2 linked regions of the Teredinibacter purpureus genome follow. The protein of the gene in region 1 interacts with the protein of each later gene in a pairwise test. Links are inferred from orthologs where the notes say so. Each region holds a gene or a part of one and is shown in the gene's direction. Other genes may lie near its edges. The genes, in order: H5647_RS11020 and H5647_RS13715.

The links.
Region 2: the proteins of H5647_RS11020 (region 1) and H5647_RS13715 interact in binary tests that used the Escherichia coli proteins (3 or more experiments, as listed by UniProt). The link is inferred for Teredinibacter purpureus from one-to-one orthologs.

Annotation. Positions count from the first base shown.
Region 1 is NZ_CP060092.1:2,578,894-2,581,975, forward strand. Bases 327-3,082 are described here. They hold H5647_RS11020 (regulatory protein RecX), read left to right. Parts: upstream 327-1,335; coding sequence 1,336-1,830; downstream 1,831-3,082. Other genes in these bases: recA (recombinase RecA), read left to right, coding at 327-1,229; H5647_RS11025 (YheT family hydrolase), read right to left, coding at 1,857-2,894; H5647_RS11030 (M23 family metallopeptidase), read left to right, coding at 2,996-3,082. Outside these bases: H5647_RS11010 (CinA family protein), read left to right, coding at 1-47; more of recA, read left to right, coding at 183-326. UniProt on the Escherichia coli protein: Modulates RecA activity through direct physical interaction. Can inhibit both RecA recombinase and coprotease activities. May have a regulatory role during the SOS response. Inhibits DNA strand exchange in vitro.
Region 2 is NZ_CP060092.1:3,110,266-3,113,318, forward strand. Bases 273-2,999 are described here. They hold H5647_RS13715 (flavodoxin), read left to right. Parts: upstream 273-1,229; coding sequence 1,230-1,769; downstream 1,770-2,999. Other genes in these bases: H5647_RS13710 (GGDEF domain-containing protein), read right to left, coding at 273-882; cmoB (tRNA 5-methoxyuridine(34)/uridine 5-oxyacetic acid(34) synthase CmoB), read right to left, coding at 1,773-2,765; cmoA (carboxy-S-adenosyl-L-methionine synthase CmoA), read right to left, coding at 2,780-2,999. Outside these bases: more of H5647_RS13710, read right to left, coding at 1-272; more of cmoA, read right to left, coding at 3,000-3,053. UniProt on the Escherichia coli protein: Low-potential electron donor to a number of redox enzymes. Involved in the reactivation of inactive cob(II)alamin in methionine synthase.

The DNA of each region.
Region 1 (3,082 bases):
TCGAGCGTTTAATCGCACTTGGGCAGAGCGAAGTACTGTATAAGTAACTATTACTGTTTGCGTGTACAGTATTTTTGTCGTATGCTGCATTCGTACTTTGGCGAGGGGTGTGTCTCGCAGATTATCATTCTTCATGGCGGACGGGATGTCGGCTCTGAAAAGGCATATTTAAGGGGTTATTTATGGACGCAAATAAAGAGAAAGCTTTACAGGCAGCGTTAACACAGATCGATCGCCAATTCGGCAAAGGCACAGTAATGCGCATGGGCGACAAAGAACTGGAAAAAATTCCTTCCATTTCAACGGGCTCATTAGGGCTCGATGTTGCACTGGGTATTGGCGGGCTACCAAAAGGCCGAATAGTAGAAATTTATGGCCCAGAATCATCGGGTAAAACAACGCTCACATTACAAGTAATTGCTGAAGCTCAGAAAAAAGGTGGAACATGTGCGTTTATTGATGCTGAGCATGCGTTGGATCCTATTTATGCTGGCAAGCTGGGTGTTAATGTCGACGATCTAATTGTTTCCCAACCAGATACTGGTGAGCAGGCATTGGAAGTGGCGGATATGTTAGTGCGTTCTGGTGCAGTCGATGTATTGGTTGTGGACTCTGTTGCAGCCCTTACCCCGAAAGCAGAAATAGAAGGCGATATGGGCGATCACCATGTTGGGTTGCAAGCCCGCTTAATGTCTCAAGCACTTCGAAAAATAACAGGCAATATCAAAAATGCAAATTGCTTGGCGATTTTTATTAACCAAATTCGCATGAAAATTGGCGTAATGTTTGGTAACCCAGAGACCACTACGGGTGGTAACGCATTAAAATTTTACTCATCCGTACGTTTGGATATTCGCCGTATTGGATCTGTGAAAGATGGCGACGAAGTTACTGGGTCAGAAACGCGCGTTAAAGTGGTTAAAAATAAAGTAGCTCCACCTTTTAAGCAGGCAGAGTTTCAAATTCTTTACGGTCACGGCATTAACCGTTATGGCGAAGTAATTGACTATGGTGTAAAGCTAGGTTTGGTCGATAAAGCCGGTGCTTGGTATAGCTATAATGGCGATAAAATAGGGCAGGGTAAAAGTAATGCAATGCAGTACTTAAAAGAACGCCCGGAAATTGCAGAGTTCTTAGAGGCAAAAATTAAGGAAGAATTACTTGGTGATTTGGAGCCTGTAAGCGAAACTACAGATGATATAAAAGGCGAAGATGTCGTCGAGTCTTAATTAGGGCTATTCTGTAAAAATAAAAAAGCTGCCAGCTGCATAGCTGGCAGCGTTAGTTTTTCGCCTTACAACTTTTTTATTACCATTCTACGTTACAAGTTTTTTCATGCCTGAATATCCTCCCAGTTTTGATGCCGTGTTCGAAGAAGCGGAAAAAAAAGCCTATCATGCGGCAGTTGTTTTACTGACGCGTCGCGAGCATTCGAAAAAAGAGATTTCCGTAAAACTGGCCTCCAAGTTGGCTTCTATAGCGTGTGATGCAGATAGCGTCATTGCTTCGGTAGTCAGCCGTTTAGCCGCGAATGGGTATTTATCTGATGAGCGTTTTGCCGAATCTTATTGTCGTGCCCGAATACAAAAGGGATTTGGGCGTGAGCGGCTGGAAATGGAGCTGTCTGAAAAAGGGGTGGGCTCTTCTCTTATCTCTCTTGTTGTCGAACAGTTCGATACGGATTACCCCGCTGTTTTAGCAAAGGTCTGGCATAAAAAATTTAAAAACTTTCCCGTAGATCACGCAGAGAAAATAAAACAGCAAAATTTCTTACGCTATCGTGGGTTTTCGTTTGATGAGATCGATGCGCTATTTCGTTCCATCTCGTAACTCACAGGCAAGTGTTGTAAGGGTTTTTAGCTTTGGCGAAAGCAGTCTTCAAAAAAGGCTTGTGCGTATGTGTCGGCCCAGCTTGGCTTTTTTATACCTCGGATAAATGCACAGTGCGAGCCATGCGCTTGCAGAGATACGGATAAGTGTGCGGGACGCGCAATTTTGGATAAGTCGGCCGGCGGGATTACGGGGTCGTCCTGTGTCGCGATGATGCTGGTTTTACTGAGTGTGAATGCGAGTTTATGGCCTGTAATAGTATAGGACTGAAAGTAGTCCTCTACCGTTTGGTATTGAGTGTAACGTGGGATAAAGAACTCATTCATTTCTTTCAGGCGTGACATTGGTGTTAAAGCTTTTGCGTAATCATAGTCAGGGAAATACTCTAGCTTTTTAAATAAAGAGCGCTTCCATTTTTTTACAAAGTATTGTTCGTACCAGAATGGCCCACTTTCCAGCACTTTCATTGTTTCGGCGGGATCGAGCACAGGGCAAATCGCTAATATGGCGTCTAAAGGCTTCGCGAGAGATTGAGGCAGTAAGCCAACACGTAACGCAAAATTCCCACCTAACGAAAACCCCATTAATCCTGTTTTACTATACTCATACGTTAATTGAAGCGTCTTGATCGCGCCTGCAACCTCCTCTACGAGAGATGAGTTGAATAGGCCGCGGTTTAAGTGATGGCTGTTACCGTGATCACGCAAATTTAATCGGCATACGTCGTGTCCGGCCGCTAGAAATTGCGCTGCTGCAGAAAGTATATAATTTGATCGGCTGGAGCCTTCCCACCCGTGGAGCAATATAATCAATGATTGAGCGTTAGAAGACGTTGTAGCGCGATTGAGTTCAGCACTAAGTCTTACCCCATTTCCACAATCAAGTATGAGTTGCTCTGCATTCTGCTCTAGGGTTGGGTGTTGTAGGGTGAGATAATGCTTACGAATACGTGAACTTGATAATATCGCTTGGAGATGAGGGTTCTTTAGGTACCAAGGTGCGCAGAAATACGTAGGTTCGGCGCCGAACTGAGGGGCTTGATCTGATGAGTTACGAATATTCACAATAAGATGAGTCTACTTTTCTGTGAAGGCATGTGTTGTAATTTTATTTGGCACGAATTTAAACGCGTTAGCGATTTTTCGCAATTTGAGTATGTATATAAATGGGTATCGATCACAAAAACAAAAGTTGGAACGTAAGGCAGCTTGAATTCACCGCCAGCGTATGCGCGGCGATTCTGGTCATTATA
Region 2 (3,053 bases), 530 kb from region 1 along the record:
TGTGTCTTCACATTGTTGTTCGCTCACGCCAATACTCACCGTTGCCAGTACATTGTCTTTAAGTACTATATTTACGGGGGACGTGGCTATATTTAACCGGATTCGCTCGGCAATTAATTGTGCATCTTGCGTGTGAGTATTATTTAAGAGTACGACAAATTCTTCGCCACCATACCGAAAAAATTGGTCGGTTTCTCGCAAGCCTTGTTTAATGTTACGGGTAACATGTTTCAGTACACAATCACCGTTCTGGTGTCCGTATTGATCATTAATAGCTTTGAAGTAATCGATATCAATCACCAGTAATGACAAATGTTGCTTATGCCGTTGTGCGAGCTTCAGTTCTCGGGCGACTGTTATGTCAAACGCGGCGCGGTTGCCTATGCCTGTAAGGCTGTCACGCTGCGAGTTCTGCAAGGCCTCTTGATACAAAAGGGCATTACGGAGCGGGAAAAAAAGCACGCCTACCATCATTTCGAGTATGGCTAGCTCTGTTTCCAAAAATTGTTTTGCGCGGGAAAATACAATTTGGCCTAGCGTTGAATCTGCTGTTTTAATATTGTAATTGGCCTTATGAGCGCGCATTAGCCCAAGGCTTATCGTGTCGGCAGTTTCTGAATGAGCGTCTGGCGGAGCAGTGTACTGCAAACCACTTAGGCTAACAGCTTCTTGAATATTGCTATAAAAAAGTTCCAATGTAGTGGTGAGATCTAGCGAACTTTGAAGATTGTTGGCAAGCCTAAATTGAAGGTCCCTAAGGCTATTCTCGGCTGGAAACCCGGTTGCGTTCTGTTGTGACCATTGTGGGGTTTTTGAGTGAGCTGCGAGCGCAGGTGATACGCTAGCATCACTCGTTTGCTTTTTTGAGGCCAGGGTTACCATAGTGTGTCCTGTTAAATCTAAAGGGTTACTCGGGCACCCATCGAAGTCCGCTAGGTGTCTCTTGCCTATAGAGAGTACAGCCAATTCTGTGCCAGTTTTGCAGGGATCGATAAAAGCTAATAAAAACAAACAGTTATCGATGTTTTTTGGGAGGTGGATTTCTGCGTGACAATTATTTGTCGAATGAGCGGCAAACTATGTCGCTTTAAATTCGGCGTATGGCGGAGAATTGCCATTTTGTTGTCTCTGATTGATTGCGGCTATTCGAAGAAGTTGCGAGAATGTGCGCCCTGATGGGTGCAAGCGTCGTGTGCTTGCCTACGTCTTATTGTTTATAGAGGTTTGGTGTGGCAAAAATTGGTTTGTTTTTTGGGAGCGACGAGGGTAATACCGAAAGCGTGGCATATCGTATTCAAAAGTGTTTAGGCGAAGCGAATGTTGATGTTTTAGATATAGGCAAAGTGACACAATTAGAATTTGAAGAGTACGAGACCTTAATTTTAGGTATCCCAACGTGGGATTTTGGGCAAATTCAATCTGACTGGGATGATTTCTGGGGAGACCTAGACGACATTGATTTTACCGGTAAAACCATTGCGCTATTTGGTTTAGGCGACCAGTTTGGGTACGGAGATTTTTTTCTTGATGCAATGGGGATGCTTCATGATGTTGTTGTGGGCAATGGCGCACATGTCGTGGGGTATTGGCCCACTGACGGCTATGAGTTTGACGCCTCTAAAGCCATTATTGAGAGTGAAAGCCTGTTTATGGGGCTCGCATTGGATGAGGACCAGCAGCCAGAATTAACCAACGGACGCATTCTGGCTTGGTGTGAGCAGCTTGTCGATACATTGCGCCTTGCCACGCCTGCTGCGCCTCTTAAGTAGCCGTTATTTTTTGTTGGCTATTAGAACGGCACGCATTGGGCGAGGGTGCCCCTCTACAGTTTTGGTGTCGTCATCAAGGCTAAGGTAATCCGGCAAGGATTGAAACTTCATCCAATCGGTTGAACGTTGCTCTTCTGTACTGGTTAAAGTGCAATCGACACAGCGAACATTGTCAAAACCACATTTTTGCAGCCAAGAGATAAGCGTAGGGACACTCGGTAAAAACCACACGTTATTCATTTTTGCGTAGCGGCCCTCTGGTACTAGCACATCACCCAAGCCTCCCTCAATAACCAATGTTTCGAGCACGAGTTCGCCACCTGAGCATAGTGTGTTTTTGAGTTCGAGTAAGTGATCCATAGGCGACCGCCTATGGTAAAGAACCCCCATTGAAAACGTCGTATCGAACGCTGCTAAGTGCGGGGGTAGGCCCTCTATGCCAATGGGCAAAATATCGACAGGACAATGTTCCAGAAAATGTTTGACCATATAAAACTGCACAATAAAACGTGGCGACGGGTCGATGCCAATAACGCGTGCTGCGCCTTGTTCATGCATACGCCAGCAATGGTAGCCATTGCCACAGCCCACATCTAATACCGTTCGTCCCTGAAGGTTACTAATGTGCTTTTTTAATCGTTGCCATTTCCAGTCAGAACGCCATTCTGTGTCAATGTGAATTCCGAAGAACTCGAAGGGGCCTTTTCGCCACGGAATAAGTTCGGTCAATGCGTTGTACAGGTGTTGCCATTGGGCGTCATCTAGCTGTTCGCGCTTACCAATGGTAACGCGATCACCGAAGTGACTATAGGCCGCTTTAACGGTAGGTAGCGACTCCAGAGCGGTGTACCACTTAGGCAAATCACCAAACCGTTGCGTCGACAAACCATTGGCGCATTGTTGCGCCAAGGTGAGCGCCCATTGCGTAAATGGTGAGTCGTCTGGTTTTTGCAAGGCTTCGATGAAGCCTGAGTAATCAATTGGGGAAGAGGGCAACAGTGTGGGCCTTTTTAAGGTTTAAATGCCAGTAGCGATGAAAAGTTAAAACATTGGAACCAAAGCTCTGTTCCACGGAAGCCTGCATTTTCTAGCCGCTTCTTATGGCATTCTAACGACTCTGGTATGAGAACATTTTCTATAGCGGCGCGTTTTTTAGCGATTTCTAAATCGCTGTAACCGTTTGTTTTTTTGAAATAATGGTGCAGCTCACTCATTAACGTATCATGGTGCTCATCGTCGAAGGTTAATTTTTCGGACAACACTAAAACCCCACCACTATTCATG